2 regions of the Bradyrhizobium sp. GW821-FHT13H06 genome follow, and region 2 is predicted to be linked to the other one. Evidence: riboswitches for the same ligand, from Rfam matches in the RefSeq annotation. Region 2 holds a riboswitch; the other holds the start of a gene.

Region 1 (11,407 bases), on a different contig from region 2:
TCGCGGACCTCTTCATCCGGCCAGTCGCTGGCGATCGACGGGCTGTCGACGACAGGCGCGTTCGCGGCGCCGTCGTCCTTGGCATAGGAGTTCCATTGCTCGGCGAGGTCGGACTGGTCGTCGGCTCGGCTGGCAGCGGCCATGGCCGGAACGGAGGCCTCCTCGATGGCATCCTCGGCGTGGGCGATCCAGGTCTCCTTGCAACGGGAGCAGCGGACCGCCCGTCCGTTGGCCCCAAGGCTCGCGAGCTTGATGGCGTAGGATGTCATACAATGGGGGCAGACGATATGCATGGACGAGCCTTGATGCATGAACGAGGTCTTGGACGAATCTTGACGACCAGCCGGTCGCGGCGAACCGGGCGGCAGGGATGCTGCCAACGATGCTACTGGCCGACCGTTAACGAACCGGAAACCATAACGGCGGCAAAACCCGTTGATCGCGCGTGGCGGAGCGCAGCAGTGCGACCCGCGCCCCCTCTCGAACGGAGCTGAGCTTGGTTCGGTTCGAAAATGTCGGATTGCGTTACGGTCTGGGGCCGGAGATCCTGCGCGATCTCAGCTTCCAGATCCCGGCGCATTCCTTCCAGTTTCTCACCGGACCGTCCGGCGCCGGCAAGACGTCCTTGCTGCGCCTGCTGTTTCTGTCGCATCGGCCGACGCGGGGCCTCGTCACTCTGTTCGGCCACGACATCTCGCAGCTCGGCAAGGACGAGATCGCGGACCTGCGCAAGCGCATCGGTATCGTGCTCCAGGATTTCCGCCTGCTCGACCACATGACGACCTATGAGAATGTCGCGCTGCCGTTCCGCGTCATGGGCCGCAGCGAGTCGAGCTACCGCAAGGAGGTGATCGACCTCCTGCGCTGGGTCGGCCTCGGCGACCGCATGGACGCGTTGCCGCCGATCCTGTCGGGCGGCGAGAAGCAGCGCGCGGCGATCGCGCGCGCCGTGATCTCGCGGCCGCAGCTGCTGCTCGCGGACGAGCCGACCGGCAGCGTCGACCCGACGCTCGGCCGCCGCCTGCTGCGGCTCTTCATCGAGCTCAACAAGTCAGGCACCGCCGTCATCATCGCCACTCACGACATCGGCCTGATGGACCAGTACGAAGCACGGCGGCTGGTGCTGCACCAGGGACGGCTGCACGTCTATGAGTAGGACCGACGAGCGCGGCGTGCTGGTCGATCTCGGGCAGGAGCGTCCGCAGCTTCCGGCCAGGGCACGCAACATGTCGCCGATCGTGCCGCGCGCCTCGATCCACGGCAGAGCGCTGGTCGCCGTCGTCGCCATCATGAGCTTCCTCGCCTCGATGGCCACGGGCACGGTGCTGCTGGTGAGTGCCTCCGCCGCCGAATGGCAGTCGGACGTCGCGAGCGAAATCACCATCCAGGTTCGTCCGCAGGCCGGCCGTGATCTCGATCGCGACACCGCGGCCGTGACGGAGGCGATGCGCACGCAAGCCGGCATCGTCGAGGTCAGGCCGTTCACCAGGGAGGAGAGCGGCAAGCTGCTCGAGCCCTGGCTCGGCACCGGCCTGTCGATGGACGATCTGCCGGTGCCGCGCATGATCATCGCGCGAGTGCAGCCGGGCACGCCGCTCGATCTCGGCGCCTTGCGCGCGCGCGTGACGCAGGTCGCGCCGGGCGCCAGCGTCGACGATCACCGCGCCTGGATCGAGCGCATGCGCTCGATGAGCAACGCCATCGTGCTGGCCGGCCTCGGCATTCTCGCGCTCGTCATCATCGCCACCATCATCTCGGTTTCGTTCGCGACCCGCGGCGCCATGGCGGCGAACCGTCCAATCGTCGAGGTCCTGCATTTCGTCGGCGCCGGCGACCGCTACATCGCCAATCACTTCCTGCGCCATTTCCTCAGGCTGGGCCTGGAGGGCGGCGTGATCGGCGGCGGAGCCGCCATGCTGATGTTCGGCTTCTCAGAGTCCATCGCAGGCTGGTTTTCCGGTACCCCCGTCGGCGACCAGTTTGCCGCGCTGCTCGGCACCTTCTCGCTGCGGCCATCCGGCTACATCGTGCTTGCGGTCCAGGCCGTGCTGATCGGCGGCATCACCGCGGTGGCCTCACGCCAGACGCTGTTTGCGACATTGAATGATGTCGATTGAGCTCTTTTCTTCCCTTCTCCCATTACAAGCGGGAGAGGATGACCGGGCAGCCATTCGCAGGACTCCACTTCGCCTCAAAACGTCTTAAAATCGCTTCAGGGAAGGGATCACTGATATCGCATGAGCTCGCCGACCGACGATCGATCGCCGAAACTGCCGCGCGGCTGGCTCCGCGCGACAATCGTGTCGACGATCGCGCTTGCCTTCGTTGCCGCGGCCGCAGGCTTCGTTGCGTTCCTGTCGCATTTGCGCGGTGCCGAGACGGTGCCCGACCGCAAGGCCGACGGCATCGTGGTGCTGACCGGCGGCTCCTCGCGGGTATCGGACGCGATGGAGCTGCTCGCTGCGGGCTACGGCAGGCGGCTCCTGATCTCCGGCGTGCATCCGACCTCGAGGGCGAGCGACATCTCCCGGACCTTGCCGGAGAACCAGTCCTTCATGACTTGTTGCGTCGACCTCGACCGCACCGCGCTCTCGACCCGCGGCAACGCAGCGGAAGCGCGGCGCTGGGCCGAGGGGCGCCGGTTCAAATCGCTGATCGTGGTCACCTCCAACTATCACATGCCGCGCGCGCTGGTGGAATTCTCGCATGCGATGCCACAGATGACGCTGATCCCGTTCGCGGTGGTCGGCGACAAATGGCGCGAGGAGCCGTGGTGGACCTCGGGATCGACGCTGCGGCTGCTCCTGTCGGAATATGTCAAGTACGTCGCGGCCGAGCTCAGGGTGCGGCTGGAGCATTTCGGGATTGACCTCTGGCCTGAGATATCGGAGCAGCCTGCAGGTCAGCAGCCGAAGCGGCCCGCTACCGCACAGGCCAATTGATCGGACTATCGATGTTCCCAATCTTTCTGCGCTCGCTCGTGTTCAACGTGTTGTTCTACGCCGTGCTGGTGTGCCTTGCGATCGTGGCGCTGCCGACCTTCGCATTGCCGCCGCGCGCCATGCTGACGGTGGCGGAATGGTGGGCCAAGGCAACGCTGTTCCTGATGCGCTTGGTCTGCAACATCAAGGTCGAATTCCGCGGTGTCGAGAACATCCCGAAAGGCCCGCTGCTGATCGTGGCAAAGCATCAGTCGTTCTGGGAGACCTTCGTGCTGCCGGGCTTCTTCAACCGGCCGATCTTCATCCTCAAGCGCCAGCTCATGCAGATCCCGGTGTTCGGTCAGTTCCTGGTCAAGACCGGGATGATCGCGATCGACCGCAATGCCGGCGTGAAGGCGCTGCTGGAGATGACGCGGCGGGCGCGCGAGGCGGTGCGCAGCGGCCGCCAGCTCGTGATCTTTCCGGAAGGCACGCGCCGCGCGCCGGGCGCGCCGCCCGACTACAAGACCGGCTTTGCGCAGATCTATTCGTCGTGCGGCGTGCCGTGCCTGCCGGTCGCGCTCAACTCCGGCCTGTTCTGGCCCCGCCGCACCTTCATGCGCTATCCCGGCACGCTGGTTGTGGAATTTCTCGAACCGTTGCCGCCGGGCCTGCCGAAGGACGAGTTTCTCTCCCGCGTGCAAGCCGCGATCGAGGACGCGACCGGCCGCCTCGTCGAAGCCGGCCGCAGGGAGCAGGAGCAATTGATCGGCTCGGCGCCGAGCTACGCGCCAACGGGCGGCTAAAGCATGATTCGGAAAAGTGCGCAGCGGTTTTCCGAAGAGATCATGCTTGAACAACAACCTGAAGCGCGATGACGATTCATCCCAATCGCATCGCGCTTTAGCGAATTTCGCGATCTTCGTTCGCAGCCGGAGCGCGCAGCGAATGCGCATCACCATGCAGCATCAATGCAAGCTGATGCAGCTGCGCGTCGCGAAAGCCTTCGGCCTCGATCGCCTTCACCGTCGCGGTCACGTAATCGCGATTGGCGCCGGACTGGCCGTGGCCCTGGACGACATGACGGTGCTGCTCGGCGAGCGACAGCCGGCCGGCATATTGCGCATGGCCGCGGTCGACGACGTAAGCGAGCGCGGAGACGCGCTGGCGCGCATCGTTCTCCAGCCACACCGAACGCATCACCTCGCGATAGACCGACGTGACCTGCTCCCGTGCGCGCAAATACGCGACGACGTCGGCACGGTTCTTCTCGGCGACGCGGAAGGCGATGCCGCGGCAGGCGCCGCCGCGGTCGAGCCCGAGCACCAGGCCCGGCTTTTCCGGCGTGCCGCGATGCACGAAGGAGTAGACGCAGAGCGCGCGATGCTCGCCCACCAGCCGGGCCGGGACGCGTTCCTCGAAGTCGAAGCCTGGCCGCCACATCAGCGAGCCGTAACCGAACACCCAGAGGTCGTCCTTGGCGGTGGTAACGGAGGGGAGGGTGATTTCCGACATTTCGGGCACGGCTACCAGAACCATGCCCCGAAGCGAAGCGAATTCTCCGCCTTTCGTCGCAGGCCGTCCCCGCTTACATTTGCCAAAATCCGGGATCAAAGGTCGCCGCATGTCCAATATGACCGTTGCCGCAGGCCGTCGCTCCCGTTGGGGCCTTTTCATCGCACCCGTTCTCGTCCTGATCCTCGCGGTCGCGTGGAGCTGTTTCTGGTTCTACGCGGCGTCGCAGGCCGAAATCGCCGCAGACGCCTGGCGGGCGCAGGAGGCCAAGTCCGGCCGCATCTATGATTGCGCCAAGCGCTCGATCGCGGGCTTCCCGTTCCGCTTCGAGGTCCAGTGCTCCGGCGCCAGCGTCGCCCTGGTGTCGCAGAACGCGAGCAAGACGCCGTTCACGGCGAAGCTCGACAACATCCTGGTCGTCGCCCAGGTCTATGATCCCAAGCGCGTCATCGCCGAATTCTCCGCGCCAGCGACGCTGATCGACGGCATCACGCAAAACACCTTCGTGGTGAACTGGAGCAAGGGCCGCGCCAGCGTGGCCGGTCTGCCTGCCGTGCCGGATCGCGCCTCCATCGTGTTCGACGACCCCGCCCTCAACCGTGTCGATGGCAGCTTGCAGGTGCCGCTCGCGCGCGCCAAGCAGGTCGAGCTGCACGGCCGCCTCGCGGATGGATCACCGTCCGATCACCCCGTGATCGAGACCGTGGTCCATGTCGCGCAGGGCAGCATCCAGGGCGTTCATCCCCTGCTCGCCGAGCCGTTCGAGGCGGACACCCGCGCCAAGATCACCGGCCTCTCCGACCTCACGCCGAAGCCGTGGCCGCAGCGCTTCCGCGAGATCCAGGCTGCCGGCGGCCATATCGAGATCGTGCAGTCTCGGATCCAGCAGGGCGAGATGATCGCGATCGCGGCCGGCACGCTCGGCCTTTCGGCCAACGGCCGGCTCGACGGCGAATTGCAGATGACGGTGACCGGCCTCGAGCGCGTGATCCCGGCGCTCGGCATCGAGAAGATGCTGGAGGAGGGCGTGCCACAGGCAACGCTCGACCGCGTCGCCCCCGGCGTGAAGTCGCAGGACCTCAACAATCTGTTCGGCGCGCTCGATCGCGCCGTGCCCGGGCTCGGCAAGGTCATCAAGCAGAACGCCAATGCCGGCGTCGCCGCCGGCATCAACTCGATCGGCACCGAGAGCACGCTCGAAGGCAGGAAGGCGCGAAGCTTCCCGCTGAAATTCGTCGACGGCGCCGTGCTGCTCGGCCCGGTCAAGGTCGGCCAGATCCCGCCGCTGTATTGAACAAGATACGCCCGCCAAACACTCCGTCGTCATGCCCGGGCTTGTCCCGGGCATCCACGTCTTTCGTCAATCGCGGATGCGCGTGGATGGCCGGGACAAGCCCGGCCATGACGGAGAGAGCTACGGCTTCTTCAGCGCCGCGTGCGGCCGGCCGAAATCGGGTGCGGCCGAATCCTGGCCGATCTCGACGATGCCGCGGCGGATGGCGCGGGTGCGGGTGAAGTGATCGAACAGCGCTTCGCCGTCGCCGCGCCGGATCGCGCGGGTGAGCTTGGCGAGATCCTCGGTGAAGGTGCCGAGCATCTCCAGCACGGCTTCCTTGTTGGCGAGGAAGACGTCGCGCCACATCGTCGGGTCGGACGCGGCGATACGGGTGAAATCGCGAAAACCGCCGGCGGAGAATTTGATCACCTCGGATTCCGTCACCTGCGCCAGCTCGTCGGCGGTGCCGACGATGGTGTAGGCGATCAGATGCGGCAGATGGCTGGTGATGGCGAGCACGAGATCGTGGTGATCCGGCGTCATGACCTCGACCTTGGCGCCCATCGCCGCCCAGAACGCGCGCAGATGTTCCGTGGCCGCCGTCTCGGTGCCTTCCGGCGGCGTCAGGATGCACCAGCGGTTGATGAAGAGCTCGGCAAATCCCGAATCCGGGCCCGAATGCTCGGTGCCTGCGACCGGATGCGCCGGCACGAAATGAATGCCTTTCGGCAGATGCGGGGCCATGTCCCTGACCACCGCGCCCTTGACCGAGCCGACGTCGGAGATGATCGCGCCCGGCTTCAGATGCGCGGCAATCTCCTGCGCCACCGCTCCGCAGGCGCCGACGGGAATGCAGAGGATGACGAGATCGGCATCCTTCACGGCCTCCGCATTGGTCGCCACGACCTGATCGACGATGCCGAGCTCGGCGACCCGCGCGCGTGTCTTCTCCGAGCGCGCGGTGGTGACGATCTCGCCGGCCAGGCCCTGGAGCTTCGCAGCGCGCGCGATCGAGCCGCCGATCAGGCCGAAGCCGATCAGCGCGACGCGCTGGAAGTGCGGATCAGCATTCATTTGCCGCCCATGAAGTCGTGCAAGGCCTCGATCACGAGACGGTTGGCCTCCTCGGTGCCGATGGTCATGCGCAGCGCATGCGGAAGGCCGTAGTTCTTCAGCGCGCGCAGCACGAGGCCCCGCTTGGTCAGGAAGGCGTCGGCGTCGTCAGCAGTCTTGCCCTTGTCGGTCGGGAAGTGGATCAGCACGAAATTGGCGACGCTCGGCGTCACCTTCAGTCCGAGCTTGCCGATCTCCTCGGTGAGCCGGTTGCGCCAGGTCTCGGTGAACTGCTTCGACATTGCCTGGTGCGTGGTGTCCTCGATCGCGGCGACCGCGGCATACATCGCCGGCGTCGACACGTTGAAGGGGCCGCGGATGCGATTGACCGCGTCGATGATGTGCTCGGGGCCGAACATCCAGCCGATGCGCAGCGCAGCCAGGCCGTGGATCTTGGAGAACGTGTGCGTCACCACCGTGTTCTCGGTGGTGGCGACGAGCTCGATTCCCATCTCGTAATCGTTGCGCGAGACGTAGTCGGAATAGGCGGCGTCGAGCACCAGCAGCACGTGCGAGGGCAGGCCGGCGCGCAGCCGCTTGACCTCGTCGAACGGCAGGTAGGTGCCGGTCGGGTTGTTGGGGTTGGCGAGCCAGACCAGTTTTGTCCGTGGCGTCACGGCCTTCAGGATGGCGTCGACGTCGGCGGTGAGGTTGGTCTCCTGCGCGACGACGTTCTTGGCGCCGACCGCCATCGTCGCGATCGGGTAGACCAGGAAGCCGTGCGTGGTGGAGATCGCCTCGTCGCCGTGGCTGAGATAGGTGTGGGCGAGCAGGTTGAGGATCTCGTCCGAACCGGCGCCGCAGATGATGCGGTTGGGATCGAGCCCGAAAGAACGGCCGATCGCCTCGCGCAGCACGCGCGAGGTGCCCTCCGGATAGTCCTCCAGATGATCCGCCACGCGCTTGAACGCCTCGATCGCCTTGGGCGAGGGGCCGAACGGCGTCTCATTGGCCGAGAGCTTGAACACCTTGCGGCCCGGCTCCGGCACCGGGCTCTTGCCGGGGGTGTAGGGCGCAATATCGAGAATGCCGGGATTCGGCACGGGGCGGGACATCTTCAACTCCGAAATGGCGAGGCGCGCGATTTACGATTTCGCCCCGGTCGGGGGCACCGTATAGCGCGTTGCGTGGCTGCCGACGAGAGCCGTGGAGCGTACCGAGGCCCCCGCCTCGATCAGGGCAGCCCTGATCTTGTCGATGCTGGTCGCGCTGGTGACCGAGACCAGCAGCGCCGCCCCATCGAAGGCGGTATCGGGCACCGCCACGATCTCGGCGAGCGGCGACAGGGCGCGCGCGACCTCGGCGTTCCAACCGGAGACGCGCACGCTGAAGGTCTCGACCTCCGTCACCAGGGCGCTGTCGGGGACGCGCGAGACCGCGAACACCGGCATCGCCGCCGGATGATCGGCACGTTCGACGAAGGGCATTCGCGCGATGATCTTCGGCGCGCCAGCTTCCTCCAGCAAGAGCCACCACGGCGTGCGGCTGGAGGTCGCCGAGACCAGCGCCAGATCGCCCTTGGATTTCGCCGCCGCTTCGACCGCGGCCTGCGCGCTGAAATGCGCGACGTAAGGCACCGTGAAGCCGAAATGGAAGCGCGCGGAATCGCGCATTGCAGGCTCGCTCACCGAGATGTCGGCATGCACGGAGAACGGCGCCTGCACATAGGTGAAGGTCGAGATGATGACGCGCCAGATGCTCTCGACCGTGTCGAGCGGCAGGATGCCGCGATGGCGCCGCACGAGGTCGCGCATCATGGCGGCCTCGCGCGCCGGGCGGAACGCCGAGCCGACCTCCTGGGTCTGCTTCACCTGGATCAGGCGGTCGATGATGTCGCCGCGCTGCATCAACAGGCGATGCATGGCCTCGTCGATCGCGTCGATCTCCTTGCGCAGTTCCTGCAGCGATGGCGGCGCGGGCGGACGTTGGGACATATCTGGCTGTCGATCGTTCGGAATGGGGAGTGTCCTGATTAGGCAGTCGGGCGGCGAAAGCAAAGAGAAATGACGGCCTTTTTGGCCGATCAGATGGAGACGAATTCGATCGATCCGGACCGCGACTTGACGAAAACCGCCCAAGACGGTAGCTTTTGCCTGTTCCGTGGTCATTTGAGCCGGCCGGCTTGCAGCCACGTTAAAAAACTCGCTAAACAGGCCGGGGACGCTTCCGATCCCGGCCGAACCTATCGTTCAGGCCGGGTTTTTCATGGCCTGATTCCAGCGGCGGTCTGACGGCAGTCGCAAACGAGGTCGATGATGGTTGGCGTCAAGTCCGTACCCAGTCCTGCGATCAGCGCCGACGAACGGTCGCACGAGGTGGATCACCCGAGCTCGCAGGTAGCGCATTTCGGCGCCGAGCAGCCGCTGCGGCTCGATTGCGGCGTCGATCTCACCCCGTTCCAGATCGCCTACCAGACCTATGGCGAACTCAACGCCGATCGCTCCAACGCCGTTCTGATCTGCCATGCGCTGACCGGCGACCAGCACGTCGCCAATGTGCATCCCGTCACCGGCAAGCCTGGCTGGTGGGAGACGCTGGTCGGCCCCGGCCGGCCCATCGATCCCAAGCACTACTTCATCATCTGCTCCAACGTGATCGGCGGCTGCATGGGCTCAACCGGGCCGGCGTCGATCAATCCCGCCACCGGCAAGGTCTGGGGCCTGGATTTCCCCGTCATCACCATCCCCGACATGGTGCGCGCGCAGGCGATGCTGATCGACCGGCTCGGCATCGACACGCTGTTTGCCGTCGTCGGCGGCTCGATGGGCGGCATGCAGGTGCTGCAATGGACCTCGGCCTATCCTGCCCGCGTGTTCTCCGCGCTGGCGATTGCCTGCGCGACGCGGCACTCGGCGCAGAACATCGCCTTCCACGAACTCGGGCGCCAGGCCGTGATGGCCGACCCCGATTGGCATGGCGGCGGCTATGCCGATCACGGCATCCATCCGCATCGCGGGCTCGCGGTGGCCCGGATGGCGGCGCACATCACTTATCTCTCCGACGCGGCGCTGCATCGCAAGTTCGGCCGGCGCATGCAGGACCGCGAGCTGCCGACCTTCTCGTTCGACGCGGATTTCCAGGTCGAAAGCTATCTGCGTTACCAGGGCTCGTCCTTCGTCGAGCGCTTCGACGCCAACTCCTATCTCTATCTGACGCGCGCGATGGACTATTTCGACATCGCGGCCGACCATGGCGGCGTGCTGGCGAAGGCGTTTGCGGGAATCCAGACCCGCTTCTGCGTGGTCTCCTTCACCAGCGACTGGCTGTTCCCGACCTCGGAATCGCGCGCGCTGGTGCACGCGCTGAACGCGTCGAGCGCGCGGGTGTCGTTCGCGGAGATTGAAACCGATCGCGGCCACGACGCCTTCCTGCTCGACGTGCCCGAATTCTTCGACATCTCCCGCGCCTTCCTGCAATCGGCAGGCAAGGCCCGCGGGCTCACCGGCAAGGACCGCTAGCAATGTCTGTCCAGGAAGTGCTGCCGCTGGGGGGGCTTTCGTCCGCGCAGTCCGGTCAGTTTCGCGCCGATCATCTGCTGGTCGCCGAGATGGTCAAGCCGGGCTCGAAGGTGCTCGACGTCGGCTGCGGCGAGGGCGACCTGCTTCAGCTGCTTGAGACCCGCGGCATCGACGGGCGCGGCATCGAGCTGTCGCGCGAGGGCGTCAACCGCTGCGTTGCCAAGGGGCTCGCGGTGGTGCAGGGCGACGCCGACACCGACCTCGTCAACTATCCCGACGACGCCTTCGACTACGTGATCCTGTCGCAGACGCTGCAGGCGACGCGGCAGCCGCGTGTGGTGCTGGAGAACCTGCTGCGCATCGGCCGCCGGGCCATCGTCTCGTTCCCGAATTTCGGCTTCTGGAAGATGCGGCTGCAGCTCCTGATCGGCGGCCACATGCCGCGCACGGAGAACCTGCCGGCGACCTGGTACGACACCGCCAACATCCATTTCTGCACCATCAAGGATTTCGTCGAGCTCTGCGACGAGATCAACGTCAAGATGGAGCGCTCCATCGCGCTCGATCTCTACGGCCGCCCGGTGCCGCTGAACCTGCCCTGGTGGGTGTGGAACATGTTCGGCGAACAGGCGGTGTTCTTGCTGAGCAGGGGCGGCGGGAAGTAGCTTTCCCTACGCGCTCCTCGATGATGAAGAGCTGCAGTCCATCCTTCGTCATTGCGAGCGCAGCGAAGCAATCCAGAGTCGTTCCGCGGTGGGATTCTGGATTGCTTCGCTGCGCTCGCAATGACGGAGTCCTTGGTGACGCCGCGTTCTAATGCGCCGCCAAAGACCGCGGATCGCGCACCGGCCAGCGTCCGGCTTCCACCAGCGTGACGAACCGCTCCACGCTCTCGTTGAACAGCGCGGGCTCTTCCAGGTTGAGCACGTGGCCCGACTTCGGAAACATCGCGAGGCCCGCGGCCGGCAGGTGCTTCTTCAGGAACAGGCTGGGCCCGACGCAGGGATCGTCCTCGTCGCCGCAGATGATCAGCGCGGGCGTTGCCACCTTCGCGATCGCGTCCATCATCGTGTAGATCGAGGGACGTCCGCCCTGGAAGCCGCGCATCGTGCGCGCCGAACCCC
Region 2 (11,407 bases):
GCACTGACCAGTCCGCAATACAAGGACGCCGGCGACAAGGAGTATGCGCGACAGCTCGCACTAACCAGGGTGAACCGTCCGCAGCGCGATACGGCACGCGCCTTTGGTCCGAAGCCGCCACGGCCGAAGCCGCCGCTTTGAGCCATGGTTCACGCGCAGCGCTTGCTGACACTTACACCCGAAAATGCTTGCTCAGCTTCAGGCCCTGCGCCTGGTAGTTCGAGCCGATGCGCTGGCCGTACATCGCGTCGGGGCGGGCGAGCATCTTTTCATAGACGAGGCGGCCGACGATCTGGCCGTGCTCGAGGATGAACGGCACTTCGCGCGAGCGCACCTCAAGCACGGCCCGCGAGCCCTGCCCGCCGGCGCCGGCATAGCCGAAGCCGGGATCGAAGAATCCGGCATAGTGCACGCGGAACTCGCCCACCAAAGGATCGAACGGCACCATCTCCGCGGCGTAGTCGGGTGGCACCTGCACAGCTTCCTTGGAGGCGAGGATGTAGAACTCGCCGGGATCGAGGATGAGGCTACCGTCGGGGCGGGCCGAGATCGGCTCCCAGAAGTCTTCGACCGCGTAGCCGGAGCGGCGATCGACGTCGACGACACCGGTGTGGCGCTTGGCGCGATAGCCGACGAAGCCGCTCGCCTTCTCGCCGGAGAGGTCGACGGAGACGGCGACACCGCCGGAGAGGTCAGCATCGTCGATGTCGACGAGGCGCTCGGCGGCATGCAGCGCCTCGAGCTCGTCGGCATTGAGGATGGCATCACCGGTGCGGAAACGCACCTGCGACAGGCGCGAGCCCTCGCGCACCAGCACCGGAAAGGTCTTCGGGCTGATCTCGGCATAAAGCGGGCCATGATAGCCGGCGCCGATCATGTCGAAGCGGCGGGTGCCGTCGGCGATCACGCGGGTGAAGACGTCGAGCCGGCCGGTCGAGCTCTTGGGGTTGGCTGCCGCGACGATTTCCGGCGGCAGCGCCAGACTTTCCAGCAGCGGCACGATGTACACGCAGTTGGTCTCCAGCACCGCGCCGTCGGCGAGGCTGAACTCGTGCAGCTTCAATTCATCGATGCGTTCGGCGACCGTGGCGCCGGGACCGGGCAGGAAGCTCGCGCGGACGCGATAGGCGATATCGCCGAGGCGCAGATCGAGGCTCGCCGGCTGGATCTGGCTCTCGACAAAGTCGTATTCGGGCAGGATGAGCCCCGCTTCCGCCATCGCCGCGATCATGCGGTCGGGCAGGATACCATTGGCGTCGGCGGCGACCGTGAACGTCAACCGGGGGTCCTCATCAGGGCTCTCTTGCATCCCGACATACGGGAAAAACAGCCTGTTACGGCTAGCCGATGGACGCCTTGACGGAAAGGGCATTGCGGAATATGAGCATCACTTATCCCGTGGTGATTTGAGCCGGCCGGCTTGCAGCCACGTTAAATAAGTCGCTAAACAGGCCGGGGACCTCTGTGATCCCGGCCAGTGGAGATATCCAGGCCGGTTTTTTTGTGACCGTTTGCGCATCGAATGGTCATGTCGGAGGGTCCTATGTCGAAGTCGCCTGCCAACTACCGTCCCGAAACCCGCCTGGTCCATTCCGGGACCCTGCGCTCGCAATTTGGCGAGACGTCGGAGGCGCTGTTCCTCACCCAAGGCTACGTCTACAACAGCGCCGAGGAGTGCGAGGCGCGGTTCAAGGGCGAGGATCCCGGCTTCATCTATTCGCGCTACTCCAACCCCACCATCGCGATGTTCGAGCGCCGCATGATCGAGCTCGAAGGCGCCGAAGCCGCCCGCTCGGCGGCGACCGGCATGGCCGCGGTGACGACCGCGATCCTCGCACCGCTCAAGGCCGGCGATCACGTCGTGGCTTCGCGCGCCCTGTTCGGCTCGTGCCTCTACGTCATCCAGGACTTGTTGCCGCGCTACGGCATCGAGACCACGCTGGTCGACGGGCTCGATCTCGACCAATGGCAGCGCGCGCTGAAGCCCAACACCAAAACGTTCTTCCTGGAGAGCCCGACCAACCCGACCCTCGACGTCCTCGACATCCCCGGGATCGCCGAGATCGCGCACAAGGGCGGCGCGCGGCTCGTGGTCGACAACGTGTTCGCCACTCCGATCTGGCAGAGCCCGCTCGCGCTAGGGGCCGACGTGGTCGTCTATTCCGCGACCAAGCATATCGACGGCCAGGGCCGGTGCCTGGGCGGCATCATCCTGTCGTCGGAAGCCTTCATCGCCGAACACATCCACAATTTCATGCGCCAGACCGGCCCCTCGATCTCGCCGTTCAATGCCTGGGTCCTGCTCAAGGGCCTGGAGACGCTGGGCGTGCGCGTGCGCGCGCAGACCGAGACCGCAGCGCGCATCGCCGAGGTGCTGGCGAGCCATCCGAAGATCTCGCGGCTGGTCTATCCCGGCCGCGCCGATCATCCGCAGGCAGCCTTGGTGAAGAAGCAGATGCGCGGCGGCTCGACCCTGGTCGGCTTCGAGGTCACGGGCGGCAAGCAGGCCGCGTTCCGCATGCTCAACGAATTGAAGCTTGCGAAGATCTCGAACAATCTCGGCGACGCCAAGAGCCTCGTCACGCATCCGGCGACGACGACGCATCAGCGCCTGAAGCCGGAGGACCGTGCCGCGCTCGGGATCAGCGAGGGATTCATTCGCTTCTCCGCGGGGCTCGAACATGCCGACGATCTGATCGAGGATCTGACGGCGGCGCTGGAGAAGGCGTGAATGGCGAATAGTGATTGGCGAATAGGTCGATCTATTCGCTACTCGCCATTCCCTATTCGCCCTCTCACATCGGCCGGTACGTCCGCACGTCCGCGGGCACGTTCACCCCGAGCTTGATCTGGCCGACGGAACGGATGATGTCGTCACCCAACAGCTGAGCGAAGCAGGCATAGCCCCAATCGTTCATGTGCAGGCCATCGGCGATCACGAAGCCCTCGACCGGAATGGCCTGCTTCTCATGCCAGTCGCGCATCACCTCGAAGCGCGGGAAGATTCCGACGTGACGGAGCTCGGCGACCTTGCTGAGCAGCTTCACCATCTTGCCTGCGCTCTCGGCGCGCTGGTTGACGGCCGGCGAATATTGCGGATCGACCAGCACGATGTCGGCGCCGCCCGCGGCCTGGATGCGGCTGATGCCGTCCTCCACCATCTTGGCGGTTTCGCCGGGATCGAGATTGCGCAGCACGGCGTTGGTGCCGACCTGCCAGATCACGAGATCCGGATGCATGTCGATCACCTGCGTCTGAAGGCGCTTCATCATCTCGGGGGCGTCCTCGCCGCCGACGCCGGCATTGACGACGCTGATGTCGGCGGTCGGATAGTGCCGGCGCAGCTGCGCGGCGAGACGATTGGGGTAATTGAACTCCGGCGAGCTCGCGCCGAACCCTTGAGTCGACGACGAGCCGAACGCGACGATGACGACGGGCAGGCCGGCGACGAGCTTGCCAGCAACGTGCGGTAGCGAGCCCATCGCCTTCGAACCGTCCTTCGGCGGCTGGCAGGGCACACGGTTGAAGATGTCGCTGGCGGATTTGGCGGCCTGCTTCACCTTGTCGATGGCGCGCGCCGTGATACCTCGCTGCTCGGGCGACGTCGCAGCGACGGTGGTCTGGGAGGGCGAAGTGGGAGCGGGATCAGCCGACTGCGCGGGGGCGGGTGTCGCCTGGGCGGCTGGCGTCTGGGCATGCGATTTCGAGGCCGGAATCAGCAACAACAGCGCCGCGGCTGCAGGCGCGGCCAGCCATGTCGTCAGGCAAAAAGGGCGGAGAGAACTCATTAACGCTAGACCTCAATTCTGCTGCTGGGCCGGCTCGAGACGGGCTGCGTCGAACACGAACTGTGCCAACGCCCGGCCAAGGCAATCATGGACCTGCTTCGCCAGCTCGGGCCCGCGGGACGGGCTGAACAGGTCGAACTGACCCTGATCATTCCACTGCCGCATGATCGCGAAACGATCGAACAGCGGAATACTGTGCTCCTGCGCCACCACCCGCATATTATCGAGAAAAGGCTGCGCCGAGATCATGGTTTCAGTGCGTGGACTATACTGCAGATTCATCAAGACGACGTCAGCCCCCGCATTTTGCAACGCAGCAACCCCTTCGGTGACGGCGCTGCGAAACTCGTCGGGATCGCTGGCGCGGATAGCGTCCACCGTCCCGGTCTGCCAGATGACCAACGTAGGCGTTTTTGCTTCCATCAGCTTAACGAAAGTGGAGGCGGTCTCCTCCGCCGTTTTCTTGCTCTGTATTTCTACGGAGACATGCACCGCCTCCGACGGCGGCAGCTTCTCCTTGAGGATCGCCTCCATGCGCGCCGGGTACGAGCTGTTCTCCGAAGATGGAATGGTCGTCGAGCGGCTGCCGATGACCAGGATATCGAGCGGCTTGCCGGCCTTGACGGCGGCGGCGACCTTGGGCAGCGGGCTTTCGCTGGCCAGCAGGTAGGCCGGCAATTCGCAGGAAGGGGGCGCCGCGGGGGGAGCCGTGGGCGCAGCATCGCCCGCACGCGCCACAGGCGCGGCGAGGCCACCGCACAGCAGGATCAGGCTCAGGAGAACCTTCGCCTTCATCAGCCCCCTCCCGCCAGATCGGCATTGCCGACGGCGTTTTTGGTCTTCGCACCGCTCTTGTCAGCCACGCGCTTGTACCACGAAATGACCCAGGCCACCCCCCACATGATCAGGACTCCGGAGAGACTAATCAAGGCATGCATGGCTGCGCCGCCGGAGACTTCGGCCAGGATGAAGTGGCCGGCGAAAGCAAGGAAGACGCCGAGACAGAAGATCTCGAGGGAATGCTGGCCGCACAGGATCAGCGGCCGCAGCCAGGGCGACTTCAGGCCCGGCCAGTCCCGCGGCAGGAAGCGCACCGTGAGCGCGGCCAGCGCCAGAAAATGCGTGAAGCGCAGCACGTCGAGATCGGTCTTGTTGATCGGATACATCCATTGCTCGATCAGCTTCGGCATGAACTGGGAGAGCTGCGGCACATACCAGGTCAGCGTCACGTAGAACGACGCGACGAGATAGGCGATCGCCAGCCACATCGTGACGCGTGACGACAGAATACGCGACATGCGGCGCGCACCTCCGAGCGCGCACCAGGCACCGAACACGAACAGCAATTGCCAGGCAAAGGGATTGAAGGCCCAGAAGCCGTTCGGATAGGCCGACAGATAGAGATCGTACTCCCAGGTGACCGCGTAGAGCAGGACCGAAAGGCCGAGGGTGACGTCGGGCCGCCATTTCATCGACCACAGGATCAGGGGCAGCGCCAGCATCAGCACGATGTAGAGCGGCAGCACGTCCATGTTGACGGGACGAAAGCGCAGGAGCAGCGCCTGCACGATGGTGACGTCCGGCTGCTTGAGGAAGTCCATGATGCCCATCTCTTCGGTGTAGAGCGGGTTCTCGAATCTGGTCGCTACATAGGAGATTTCGGCAAGGAAGATCGTGAACAGGAAGACGTGGGCGACGTAGATCTGCCAGACCCGGCGCAGGATGCGCGCGGTGGCGATGAGGACGCCGCTCTCCAGCATCGCCCGGCCGTAGACGAAGGCGGCGGTGTAGCCGGAGATGAAGATGAAGATCTCGGTGGCGTCGCTGAAGCCGTAATTGCGGATCGTGAACCAGGTCAACAGACTTGGCGGCAGGTGGTCGATGAAGATCAGCCACAGCGCGAGCCCGCGGAACAGATCGAGCCGGAGCTCGCGCTCGCCGATGGCGGGCAGCGTGATGGCCGGCGCGGCGGCGCGCGGCTTGGTCCCTGCGGGTCTGGCCTCCGCGGTCCCCGCGATCGTCGATCCCGTCACTTGGTCGGCAATGGTCATCGGGGGCCTAAGAACCCTTCCGCAAAACGCGACGTTGAAGGAATGTAGGGGTCCCGCCGTCGTCTCGCAAAGCGGCCCGGATCATATAAGGGAATCTCCCTCTGGGGTGTCCTTCCCTTCGAATTCTGGCGGGACGATGTCGCCAAAGCCGTCTGTGGCGTTTGGTTCCCGGCACGGATTTGGCTATTATAGCAACCATGTACCGCGCCGTGACCCGCCAGATCGAAGTAACCGTCGAGCCGAACTTTGTTCCGGAGCAGTCGTCGGCCGACCGCTCGCGCTATTTCTGGTCCTACACCATCGTCATCACCAATTCGGGCGAGGAGACCGTGCAGCTCAAGACGCGGCACTGGATCATTACCGATGCCTCCGGCCGCCAGCAGGAGGTGAAGGGCGAGGGGGTGGTCGGCGAGCAGCCGATCCTGGCCCCCGGCGAGCGCTTCGAATACACCTCCGGCGTGCCGCTCTCGACCGCCTCGGGCTTCATGACCGGCCGCTACCAGATGGTCAGCGAAACCGGCGAGCGCTTCGAGATCGACGTGCCGACGTTCTCGCTCGACAGTCCCGACAACAAGCGGGTGTTGAACTAGCGCGGTGTCGCAGGGCGGGCAGAGGCGCAGAGCGCCATGCCCACCATTCCGATCGTCGCACGGGACATGGCGGGCACGCTCCACTTTGCCTACCCTGCGATGTCCGAACGTTTGGCGAGCTGCCTCCACATCGTCCTTGCGAGGATGCCGCGTTAGGCGTCTTCCACGCCCGCCTCGTGGGGCGAGAACTGGTACACCGACGAGCAGAACTCGCAGGTGACGACGACCTTGTCGTCCTTGACCATTGCGGCACGATCGTCCGGCGAAAAGCTCTTGAGCATCGAGGCGACCGCATTGCGCGAGCAGGAGCACTGCGCCTTGAGGACCTGCGGATTGAACACGCGCACGCCGCGCTCGTGGAAGAGACGGTAGAGCAGCCGCTCGCCCGAGAGTTCGGGATCGATCAGCTCGACGTCTTCGACGGTCTCGATCAGCGAACGCGCCTCGACCCAGGCGTCGTCTTCGGCGACACTGTGCACTTCGACACCTTCAGGCGCATCGCCGGGATGCAGATCGGCCTGCCGGGCGCGCTCCGGCGCCTTCGGCAGAAACTGCATCAGCATGCCGCCGGCCCGCCAGCGATGCTTGCCGCCGTCGCTCGAGCGCCACTCCTCGCCGACCGCAAGGCGCACGCGCGTCGGGATCTGCTCGGAGCGGAGAAAATATTCGTGCGCGGCGTCTTCCAGGCTGCCGCCGTCGAGCGCAACCAGACCCTGGTAGCGGCTCATGTCGGGGCCCTGGTCGATGGTCATGGCGAGATGGCCGCGGCCGAGCAGCGCGCCAGACTGCATGCCGGCGTCCTTGGCCTCGCCGAGGCGCTCGGCGTCAAAGCGTGCATAGGCGCGCAGGCGATCCGGCGCCATGTAGTCGACGACCAGGAACGACACCGGACCGTCGGTCTGGGCCTGAAGAATGAAGCGACCTTCGAACTTCAGCGCGGTGCCGAGCAACGTCGTCAGCACGATGGCTTCACCGAGCAGCTTGCCGACGGGTGCGGGATAATCGTGCTTGGTCAGGATATCGTCGAGCGCCGGGCCGAGCCGCACCAGCCGCCCGCGCACATCGAGCGCGTCGACCTCGTAAGGCAGCACGGCGTCGTCGATCGGAACCGCCGATGGTGCGCGAACCGGGCCTTCAGGCCCGGTTTTCATGTCAGGGGATTGGGAAACCATGGCGCGTTATCTGGGGTCGGAGGGCTGAAAATGGAAGGGGGCGGCGACCACCACATATTCCGCGATCGCTCCGGACAAGCGAGCGCTGGTCCGGGACGACAGCGGTGCGCGGGGCGACAGCAACGCCACCACACGCCCCCGCTATTTCACCGCGTCGAAGCACCAGGCCAGAATACCCTTCTGCGCGTGCAGGCGGTTCTCGGCCTCGTCGAAAACGACCGATTGCGGACCGTCGATCACGTCATCCGTGACCTCCTCGCCGCGATGGGCCGGCAGGCAGTGCATGAACAGCGCATCGGGCTTGGCCAGCGACATCAGCTTGGCATTGACCTGGTAGGGCTTGAGCACGTTGTGGCGGTGCTCGCCCTCCTTGTCGCCCATCGACACCCAGGTGTCGGTGACGACGCAATCGGCGCCGCGCACGGCGGCTTCCGGATCGGTGCCGAGCACGATCGGCGCGCCTGACGTCTTGATCCAGTCGCGCATTGCCTTCTTCGGCGCGAGCTCCGGAGGTGTTGCGACGTTGAGCTGGAATTTGAAGCGCTCGGCGGCATGTGCCCAGGACGCCAGCACGTTGTTGTCGTCGCCGGTCCAGGCCACCGTCTTGCCCTCGATCGGGCCGCGATGCTCCTCATAGGTCATGAGGTCGGCCATCACCTGGCAGGGATGCGACCGCCGCGTCAGGCCGTTGATCACGGGCACGGTCGCATAGGCCGCAAGCTCCAGGAGCGCCTCGTGATTGAGGATGCGGATCATGATCGCATCGACATAGCGCGACAGCACCCGCGCGGTATCGGCAATGGTCTCGCCGCGACCGAGCTGCATCTCGGCGCCGGTGAGCATGATGGGCTCACCGCCGAGCTGGCGCATGGCGACATCGAACGACACCCGCGTCCGCGTCGAGGGCCGCTCGAAAATCATCGCCAGCGTCTTGCCTTCGAGCGGCCTGACCGGCTGGTGCGCCTTCTGCTTCGCCTTCATGGCGGACGAGGCGGCGAGCATGCTCTTGAGCTCCGACAGCGGCAGCTCGTTGATGTCCAAAAAGTGCTTTGGAGCTTTATTGGGCGTCTTGCTCATCAGCTTGCCGCCCGCTTGGTCTGGCTGGACGAGATCGCAGTGCAGGCGCGTTCGAGCCGCCCGACGCTGTCTTCGATCTCCGCCTCGGTAACGATCAAGGGCGGCAGGAAGCGCACGACGTTGTCGCCGGCTCCGACGGTGAGCAATTTTTCGGCGCGCAGCGCCGCGACGAGATCGCCCGAGGGCACCACGGCCTTGATGCCGATCAGGAGCCCCTCGCCGCGCACCTCGCTGACGACATCGTGATGGCGATCGATCACGGAGGCGAGCTTCTGCTTCAGCAGCAGCGACATTTTCTGCACGTGATCGAAGAAGCCGGGCTTGAGCATGACATCGAGCACGGCGTTGGCAGCCGAGATCGCGAGCGGATTGCCGCCGAAGGTCGAACCGTGCGAGCCCGGCCCCATGCCGCGTGCAGCGTCGGCGGTGGCGAGCACCGCGCCGATCGGGAAACCGCCACCGAGCGCCTTCGCAAGCGACATCACGTCGGGCACGACGCCGGTGCGCTTGTAGGCAAAGAGTTCGCCGGTGCGGCCCATGCCGGTCTGCACCTCGTCGAAGGCGAGCAAGAGGCCGCGCTCGTTGCAGAGCTCGCGCAGTGCCTTCAGGAATGCGGGAGGCGCAGAACGAACGCCGCCCTCGCCCTGGATCGGCTCGATGAGAATACCGGCGGTGTTCGGGCCGATCGCCTTCTTCACGGCTTCCAGATCGCCATGCGGCACCTGGTCGAAGCCGTCCATCGGCGGGCCGAAGCCCTCGAGATATTTTGCAGAACCGGTGGCGGCCAGCGTCGCCAGCGTGCGGCCATGGAAGGCGCCCTCGAATGTGATCATGCGATAGCGCTCAGGATGCCCCTTGGAGAAGTGATGGTGGCGCACCAGCTTGATCACACCTTCAAGCGCCTCGGCGCCGGAATTGCAGAAGAACACGAAGTCCGCAAAACTTTCATTGCACAGACGCGCCGCGAGCTTCTCGCCGTCCGGGCTCTGGAACAGGTTCGACATGTGCCAGAGCTTCGTCGCCTGCTCCTGCAACGCCTTGACCAGCGTGGGATGCGCATGGCCGAGCGCATTCACCGCCACGCCGGAGGTGAAATCGAGATAGCGATCGCCATTGGTCGCGATCAGCCAGCAGCCTTCTCCGCGCTCGAAACCGAGGTCGGCCCTGGCGAAAACGGGGAGCAAATGCGGCGCGGCGCTGTTGGTCATGACGTCACTTGAATGTTGCGGACGGTGTGACGCGTGCATTACGCAACGCACCATTGACCGGCCCGGAAAACGAAACGTGCCGCCTTTTAAGGGCGGCACGTAGCACTATCTTATGCCTGGCAAGACGGGTGTCAATGCCGCCCGGAAAGCCCCGCGAAACGCTGAATCCGTAGTCTTGCGGTGCCGATTTTGCGGGTTTTTCACCACGGAACATGTGGACGCGAGTCGGCGGACTCTTGCGCGGGAGTCACGCCATATTGTAGCGTTTGGACTGTCAGATACGACATCTCGTGCAGCAGTTCTGATCCCTTAAGTCCTCATGTACCGGCGTAAACGTTCGGGCGTCTTGAGCGCGCCCGGCGAGCCTTAAGGGATTCTGGCGGCACGGGTTTTTGAAGGCTTAGGCAATCGCTGCGAAGGCCCCAGGATGGCAGGCGCGCAGCGAGGGAAAGGGTGCAATGACGGTTTTGACCTGGTCCGATGATCGCGTCGAGCAGCTGAAAAAGCTCTGGGAGGCCGGACTTTCGGCCAGCCAGATCGCGGCGGAGCTCGGCAATGTGACCCGCAATGCCGTGATCGGCAAAGTGCACCGGCTCGGCTTGTCCGGCCGCGCCAAGAGCCCTTCATCGGCAGCGCCCCGGCCGCGCAAGGCGCGGCCCGCGCAGCACATGATGCGGGTGACCCGCCCCGTCGCCCGCGGCAACACCGCGCTGGCGCAGGCCTTCGAGGTCGAGGTCGAGGCCGAACCCGTCACCTACGACAATGTGGTGCCGATGAGCCAGCGGCTGTCACTGCTGGAGCTGAACGAGGCGACCTGCCACTGGCCGGTCGGCGATCCCTCGAGCCCGGATTTCTTCTTCTGCGGCGGCAAGGCGCTCTCCGGCCTGCCCTACTGCGCCCAGCATTCGCGCGTGGCGTATCAGCCGGCGGCGGATCGCCGCCGCGCACCGGCGAAGCCGGGCACGCGCTGAGCTCGCGGAATTCTCTGATCAAGACCGCAGCCGTCACACGATGACGGCTCCAGTTGCTCGGTGTCATCCCCGCGAACGCGGGGATCCATAACCACAGGGCGCAATCGTTGCGCGGGATGGTCACTCCGAGTCTTCGCCACACCAGGTCCTGTGGTTATGGATCCCGGGCTCGCGCTACGCGCGCCCCGGGACGACAGCTGAGATTGTGGCCACAGCTGCCAGCAAACAGCTCACCCGACCTTACGCCTGCTCCGCCTTCGCAAACCGATCGTCCAGCGCATAGCCGGCGCCACGGACGGTGCGGATCGGATCCTGCTCGCGGCCGAGATTGAGCAGCTTGCGCAGGCGGCCGATATGGACGTCGACGGTGCGCTCGTCGATGTAGATGTCACGGCCCCAGACGCTGTCGAGCAGCTGCTCGCGCGAGAACACACGGCCGGGATGCTCCAGGAAGAACTCCAGCAGACGATATTCGGTCGGGCCGAGATCGATCGGCCGGCCCGAACGCGCCACGCGGCGCTTGTCGCGGTCGAGCTCGATGTCGCCATAG

Evidence for each region. Region 2 has a riboswitch for S-adenosylmethionine ahead of AC1RQP_RS38320 (O-succinylhomoserine sulfhydrylase). Riboswitches for the same ligand answer to the same signal wherever they lie in the genome.
Region 1: another riboswitch for S-adenosylmethionine. It lies ahead of metX (homoserine O-acetyltransferase MetX); the one in region 2 lies ahead of AC1RQP_RS38320 (O-succinylhomoserine sulfhydrylase).

Annotation. Positions count from the first base shown of each region.
Region 1 is NZ_JBXAPN010000013.1:191,496-202,902, reverse strand. Features, by position in the region: gene AC1RQP_RS35965 (MJ0042-type zinc finger domain-containing protein) at 1-293, opposite strand, end outside; gene ftsE (cell division ATP-binding protein FtsE) at 497-1,156, shown strand; gene AC1RQP_RS35955 (cell division protein FtsX) at 1,149-2,117, shown strand; gene AC1RQP_RS35950 (YdcF family protein) at 2,238-2,942, shown strand; gene AC1RQP_RS35945 (lysophospholipid acyltransferase family protein) at 2,954-3,727, shown strand; gene AC1RQP_RS35940 (gamma-glutamylcyclotransferase) at 3,825-4,436, opposite strand; gene AC1RQP_RS35935 (DUF2125 domain-containing protein) at 4,546-5,730, shown strand; gene AC1RQP_RS35930 (prephenate/arogenate dehydrogenase family protein) at 5,851-6,786, opposite strand; gene hisC (histidinol-phosphate transaminase) at 6,783-7,880, opposite strand; gene AC1RQP_RS35920 (chorismate mutase) at 7,911-8,759, opposite strand; SAM riboswitch at 8,916-8,995, shown strand; gene metX (homoserine O-acetyltransferase MetX) at 9,081-10,283, shown strand; gene metW (methionine biosynthesis protein MetW) at 10,286-10,948, shown strand; gene AC1RQP_RS35905 (alpha/beta fold hydrolase) at 11,097-11,407, opposite strand, start outside.
Region 2 is NZ_JBXAPN010000017.1:19,251-30,657, reverse strand. Features, by position in the region: gene AC1RQP_RS38330 (cytochrome-c peroxidase) at 1-141, shown strand, start outside; gene AC1RQP_RS38325 (2'-deoxycytidine 5'-triphosphate deaminase) at 173-1,309, opposite strand; SAM riboswitch at 1,389-1,468, shown strand; gene AC1RQP_RS38320 (O-succinylhomoserine sulfhydrylase) at 1,544-2,731, shown strand; gene AC1RQP_RS38315 (SGNH/GDSL hydrolase family protein) at 2,796-3,788, opposite strand; gene AC1RQP_RS38310 (SGNH/GDSL hydrolase family protein) at 3,801-4,583, opposite strand; gene AC1RQP_RS38305 (OpgC domain-containing protein) at 4,583-5,839, opposite strand; gene apaG (Co2+/Mg2+ efflux protein ApaG) at 6,037-6,429, shown strand; gene AC1RQP_RS38295 (Hsp33 family molecular chaperone) at 6,582-7,601, opposite strand; gene argF (ornithine carbamoyltransferase) at 7,743-8,678, opposite strand; gene AC1RQP_RS38285 (aspartate aminotransferase family protein) at 8,678-9,886, opposite strand; gene AC1RQP_RS38280 (GcrA family cell cycle regulator) at 10,345-10,857, shown strand; gene phoB (phosphate regulon transcriptional regulator PhoB) at 11,098-11,407, opposite strand, start outside.